One region of the Streptomyces sp. NPDC043427 genome, then DNA from elsewhere that is predicted to be linked to it. Evidence: riboswitches for the same ligand, from Rfam matches in the RefSeq annotation. Region 1 holds a riboswitch; the other holds the start of a gene.
The links. Region 1 has a riboswitch for cyclic di-AMP ahead of AC067M_RS22830 (transglycosylase family protein). Riboswitches for the same ligand answer to the same signal wherever they lie in the genome.
Positions count from the first base shown of each region.

Region 2: another riboswitch for cyclic di-AMP. It lies ahead of AC067M_RS36875 (transglycosylase SLT domain-containing protein); the one in region 1 lies ahead of AC067M_RS22830 (transglycosylase family protein).

Region 1 covers NZ_JBWKCC010000014.1:110,179-113,405, forward strand. Annotated here, with positions in the region: gene AC067M_RS22820 (cytochrome P450 family protein) at 1-338, shown strand, start outside; gene AC067M_RS22825 (LysM peptidoglycan-binding domain-containing protein) at 522-1,547, shown strand; cyclic di-AMP (ydaO/yuaA leader) riboswitch at 1,742-1,910, shown strand; gene AC067M_RS22830 (transglycosylase family protein) at 1,915-2,634, shown strand; gene eno (phosphopyruvate hydratase) at 2,902-3,227, shown strand, end outside.
Region 2 covers NZ_JBWKCC010000032.1:115,159-118,385, forward strand. Annotated here, with positions in the region: gene AC067M_RS36865 (NAD(P)-binding domain-containing protein) at 1-163, shown strand, start outside; gene AC067M_RS36870 (HAD family hydrolase) at 306-1,136, shown strand; gene AC067M_RS36875 (transglycosylase SLT domain-containing protein) at 1,167-1,697, opposite strand; cyclic di-AMP (ydaO/yuaA leader) riboswitch at 1,700-1,865, opposite strand; gene AC067M_RS36880 (polyprenyl synthetase family protein) at 2,428-3,227, shown strand, end outside.

The DNA.
Region 1 (3,227 bases):
CCACCGAGCCGCTCAGCATCGGCGGGCAGGACATCGCGGCCGGGGACCCCGTCCTCGTCGTACTCGCCGCCGCGGACCGGGATCCGGAGCGGTTCGCGGAGCCGGATGTCCTCGACCTCGGTCGGCGGGACAACCAGCACCTCGGGTACGGGCACGGCATCCACTACTGCCTCGGCGCGCCGCTGGCCCGTCTGGAGGGGCAGACCGCGCTCGCCACACTGCTCACCCGGCTTCCCGACCTGCGACTCGGGGAGGATCCGGCCGATTTGAGGTGGCGTGGCGGACTCATCATGCGGGGACTGCGCACACTGCCCGTGGAGTTCACGCCCACACGGTGATCGAGCGAGTGCGCTGTGTACCCGATGCGCCAGGGTGACATGCATTCAACTCTGTGATCTTCACGTGATCTACGCGGCATTAACTTGTGACAAGTGATCGGCTGTCGATACGTTCACTCGTCAACGCGGCACCTCGGCTTCACTCGCCGCGTGGGTAAGTGCTGTCTCGCGAAAGGTCACCGCATGCTCTCCGGGAACGGTCGCCACCGTCGCCCTCGTCAGGCTCCGGCTCTTCTCGTCGCGGCCGGGGTGACCGGCTCCGCCATCGCCATCCCGCTCCTCGGTGCCACCGGCGCGAGCGCGGCCGACGGCACCACGTGGGACAAGGTGGCCGACTGCGAGACCGGCGGAGCGTGGAGCGCCGACACGGGCAACGGGTTCTACGGCGGGCTGCATCTGACCCAGGAGCGCTGGGAGAAGTACGGCGGCCTCGAATTCGCCTCCAGCGCCGACAAGGCCAGCCGTTCCCAACAGATAGCCGTCGCCGAGAAGATCCTCGCCGACATCGGCCCCGGCGCCTGGCCCACCTGTGGACTGCTCTCCGGGCTCGGAAACGACTCGGGCTCGGCCGACGTGGACACGGGCGTGGCCGACGACGTGCCCTCCCGGGGCCTGGGCCTGTCCAGTTCGCCCAGTTCATCCGAATCATCCGACTCATCGGACTCCTCCGGCTCCTCCGACGCCTCAGGTTCCCCCGAGGCACCCGAAGGGTCCTCGGACGCCGGCGCCCCCGACGAATCCGCGACCGGATCCTCCGCGTCGCCGTCCCCTTCGTCCCCTTCATCTCCCAAGTCGGATGATTCCGCGAAGTCTGATTCGTCCGCGGATTCCGGCGCCAAGGACTCACGGAGCCCCGAAAGCTCGCCCACGGAAGACCCCGCATCCGGCAAGTCCGACGATTCGGACAATGCGCAGCAGGGTGCGGGTTCCTGGAGTCTTGTGGACACCGGCTCCGTGAGTGCCGATTCCACCGGCACCGGCCGTCACCGCGGCAACAGTGCCGACGAGGCCACGGGCGGTGGAGCCGCCACCGCCTCCTCCGGTCGTCACGCCTACACCGTCCGTCCCGGTGACACCCTGGCGTCCATCGCCGACTCCCTTGGCCTCGACGGCGGATGGTCCGCGCTCTATGCCGGTAACAAGCAGGCGATCGGCGCCGACCCGAACAACATCTCCGCCGGTCAGACCCTCCGAGTCGGGGCTGAATAGGGCGAAAAGTGGCGGGAGTTCACGCCCTACTTCGCGCCGAATGTCCAATTTGGCGAAAGTGTGGGATGAGTCTCAGAAGCCCTGATCGTCTTTGAAATTCCGCGGACGGCGTGTCTACGGTCATGACCGCTCGCCAACACGAGCCCCGGCTGCCGCAACGCCGAATCCTGCCAGCGGCCGTACGGGAACAGTCGTCGCGTAAAGCGCCGTAGGCAGGAGCGGGGGACCCAAGGTAAGTGCCGGGCCCGGACATTGAGACCGGATCCGGCTTGGGGTGAAGCCGCGCCTCGTGAGAGGTGCGGCCGGGCAACTCAACCGGCCCGAACCCGACAGCTCACCTCGCAGGCGTCGGTGAGGGGATCCAACCATGCTGTTTTCCGGCAAGGGCAAGCACCGTCGTCCGTCCAAGGCCACTCGCGCCATCGCCATCGCCGGTGTGACCGGCGCCGCTGTCGCCGCCCCGCTGATGGCGGCCGGCAACGCCTCCGCCGCCACCACCTCCGAGTGGGACACGGTCGCCCAGTGCGAGTCGGGCGGCAACTGGTCCATCAACACCGGCAACGGCTACTACGGCGGCCTGCAGTTCTCCGCCTCCACGTGGGCCGCGTACGGCGGCACGCAGTACGCCTCCCAGGCCAACCAGGCCTCCAAGGCGCAGCAGATCGCCGTCGCCGAGAAGGTCCTCGCCTCCCAGGGCAAGGGTGCCTGGCCGGTCTGCGGCAAGGGCCTGTCCGGTGCCTCCTCCAGCGGCAGCACCGACACCTCCTCCGGCAGCGGCTCCTCCTCCAGCGGTTCCAGCAACTCCAGCAGCTCCTCGAACGACAGCGGCACCAGCACCCGCTCGACCGAGCAGCAGGCCTCCCGCTCCTCCGAGCGTCCCGCCGCCAAGAAGACCGTCACCACGCCGACCGGCAAGAAGGTCAAGAAGGGTGACGGCGAGTACAAGGTCGTCGCGGGTGACACCCTCAGCTCGATCGCCACGAAGCAGAAGGTCGCGGGCGGCTGGGAGAAGCTGTTCGAGCTGAACAAGGACATCGTCGAGGACGCCAACCTCATCTACCCGGGCCAGCAGCTTCACCTGAAGTAAGCCGGGCCGACAGCTTCCGTCCGAAGCAGGACGCGGGCTCCCCGCTCCGGTGCGTCTTCCCCCGTACGCACCGGAGCGGGGTTTTTCTTTGCCCGCCCTTCGCCCGCAATCTCCGTGCGCTCTTTGTTCCGGCCGGGAACAATGTGTACGGTCAGCCTGTCCACGGGGCGGTCGGTCGGATGCCGATGCCGCGGGGGCGGTTAGGCTCTAGTCGCAAGGCCCGCGGGCCCCGCACTTCCAGCGTCACATCCCAAGAAGGAGATGCTCGTGCCGTCCATCGACGTCGTCGTAGCCCGGGAAATCCTGGACTCCCGAGGCAACCCCACGGTCGAGGTCGAGGTCGGCCTCGACGACGGCAGCACGGGTCGTGCCGCCGTCCCCTCCGGCGCCTCCACGGGCGCCTTCGAGGCCATCGAGCTCCGCGACGGTGACCCGAACCGCTACCAGGGCAAGGGTGTCGAGAAGGCCGTCCTCGCCGTCATCGAGCAGATCGGCCCGGAGCTGGTCGGCTACGACGCCACCGAGCAGCGTCTGATCGACCAGGCGATGTTCGATCTGGACGCCACCGACAACAAGGGCTCCCTCGGCGCCAA
Region 2 (3,227 bases), on a different contig from region 1:
TGGCACACCCAAGCTGGGCGCGGGATACGTGTCGTCGGTGCCGGGGCTGTACTTCACGGGGCTGCCGGCCGCGGCGTCGTACGGCCCGGTGATGCGGTTCGTGTGCGGCACGGAGTTCGCCTCACCGAGGCTGGCGCGGCATCTGGCGGCGGCGCACGGCTGAGACGGAGGGACACGAGCACCCCCTGGGGGTGAAAAGCCGATCGCCGCATGGGAGTTGAAAGTGGCGGCTGGGCGGCGATGGGCGCTGTCGCCGTCCGGTTCGCGCTGAGTGGAGGGGGGTGTCCTGTCCGTATTCTCTGATCATGGCCGCACCCACCGCATCTGACGAGCGCACCGCGTACTCACTCATCGCCACCGACCTGGACGGAACGCTGCTGCGCGGCGACGACACCGTCTCCGACCGGTCCTTCGCCGCGCTCGCGCGGGTGGCACGGGCGGGTGCCCAGCACCTCGTCGTCACGGGACGGCCGGCGCCCCGGGTGCGCCCGCTCCTCGACGACCTCGGCAGCGCGGGGCTCGCGGTGTGCGGGCAGGGCGCACAGGTCTACGACGCCGGCGCGGACCGGCTGTTGTGGTCCGTCACCCTGGACCGGGAGTTGGCGGAGACGGCGCTGGAGAAGGTGGAGGCCGAGGTGGGGCAGGTGTACGCCGCGGTAGACCAGGACGGCGTCGAGGGGCTCACGCTCATCGAGCCCGGGTATCTGATGCCCCACCCGACCCTGCCCGCCGTACGGGTCGGTCGGCGCGCAGACCTGTGGTGCGCGCCGATCAGCAAGGTCCTGCTACGCCATCCCGACCTGTCCGACGACGAACTGGCTGCGACGGCGCGCGGAGTGGTCGGCTCCCTCGCGACGGTCACCATGTCGGGACCGGGGACGGTCGAACTCCAGCCGTGCGGCATCACCAAGGCGACCGGCCTGGCGCTGGCCGCCGAGCACCTGGGTCTGAGCCCGGCGGACACGATCGCCTTCGGGGACATGCCCAACGACATCCCCATGTTCGACTGGGCGGCCCGAGGCGTCGCGATGGCCAACGCACACCCCGAACTCAAGGCCGTAGCAGACGAGATCACCACGTCGAACGAGGACGACGGCATCGCCGTCGTCCTCGAAGGACTGTTCCCCGAAGGCTGAGGGGGGCAGGCCTAGGGCCTCTCGTTTGGATCAGGCCGGATCAGGGAGCGGGGTCCGGCCTGATCCAAACAAAAAAGAACAAGCAGGGAACCAAAAGTTGTTGACCGGAAAGTAGCGTGCCGCCGCGTAGTTGCAGGCGGCCGTGATGTTCGCGATCGGGTCGTAGGGGTCGAACGACGTGCCGGGCACGTGGTAGGCCTGGAACGTCGGGTCGATGACCTGGAGCAGGCCCTTGGACGGGGTTCCGGCGGCCGCGTTGGAGTCCCACAGGTTGATGGCGTTGGGGTTGCCGGAGGACTCACGCATGATGTTGCGGTAAATGCCGTCGTAGGAACCGGGGATGCCCCGTTCGGCCATGATGGCGAGCGACGCTCGGATCCAGCCGTCGAGGGTGTTGGGGTAGCCCGTGACGGCAGCGGTCGTCAGGGTCGGGGTGGCGGCGGAGGCACTGGTCGCGCCGATGAGCGGCAGCGCGAGCACGGCGGCGCCGGTGCCGGCGACGGCGAGAGTGCGAACGAGTCGGGACGTGCGGGTGCGGCGGGGCAGGCCGGCAGCGGGCATGGTGAATTCCTCTCCGGCGCCTGCGAGGTGAGCTGTCGGGTTCGGGCTGGGAGGTGCCCGGCCGGGCCGCCGTACGGCGACACGGCTTCACCCCAAGCCGGTCCGGTGCGATGCCCGGCCCGGCGACTTACCTGGGTCCCCCGCTCCTGCCGTACGCGAGTGAGTTCGTCGATGGGTGGCGGCGGGCGGCGGCAGGATGAGGCGTCCGCCCGACAGGCCGGGAACGTATGCGAGAGCACATGTCGGGAACAAGTGGTGGATTGGCGTCTTGCCCTATTGACCTTGGTCTGAGGCGTATCGGGTGCTTGATCCTTTGCGGTTGCCAAGACTCAACTCGGGGGTGGGCAAAGGGGGGAGCTGACATGCGGCGCAGTGTCCGAATAAACCCGCACGTGACCCAATTCACTGCGCACATCTCCTCAGCTCATTTGCCGCCAAGGGGAATTGAGGATCCAATTGCGGCAAATAGGGCACTACGACTCCATGGCTGGATGACGACCGCGAGGTGGGGCATGAATCACTGCTCGCGGGTAAGTCGATGGATGTCCTGTCGTATCGGAAGATCAAAGACATAACGCCTGATTCCATACCGTCCGGACGGTATGGAATGTGGGAGGGCGGGGGGCATCAGTGATCGAAAGGTGACCGGATACGCTGACTTGAGTGATGGCAGCGACCTATCGACAAACCATGTAAGCGCCGGTAGACACCAGCAGACAGGAGACCCCTCGTGACCGTCGTCGGGCCGTTCGGGCTGAGCGTGCGGGACCAGGCTCTGGAAGCCGATGTCCAGGCCGGAATGGCGGCCGTCGAGGAAGGTTTGCTCGAAGCCACCAAGAGCGAGGTCCCGTTCATTACGGAGGCCGCGCAGCACCTCGTACGAGCGGGCGGGAAGCGTTTTCGGCCACTTCTTGTGATGCTCGCGGCGCAGTTCGGTGACCCGTACGCGCCGGGGATCGTGCCGTCGGCGGTGGTGGTGGAGCTGACCCACCTCGCCACGCTGTACCACGATGACGTGATGGACGAGGCCGAGGTGCGGCGCGGAGTGGACAGCGCGAACACGCGCTGGGGCAACTCCGTCGCGGTCCTCACCGGCGACTTCCTGTTCGCGCGGGCCTCGCACATCCTGGCCGACCTGGGGCCGGAGGCGGTGCGGGTCCAGGCGGAGGCGTTCGAGCGGCTGGTCACGGGCCAGATCCTGGAGACGGCGGGCCCCACGGACGGGCGCGACCCGGTCGAGCACTACCTGGACGTGCTGGGTGGCAAGACCGGCTCGCTCGTCGCGGTGTCGTGCCGCTTCGGGGCGATGATGTCCGGCGCCGACGAGACCGTGGTCGACGTCCTGACGCAGTACGGCGAGCGGCTGGGGGTCGCCTTCCAGCTCGCGGACGACGTGCTGGACATCGCCTCCGACTCCCACGAGTCGGGCAAGACGCCGGGGACGGACCTGCGCGAGGGCATCCCGACCCTTCCGGTGCTGCGGCTGCGCGAGCGGGCGGCCCGGCTCGGGCTGGCCGAGGACATCGCCCT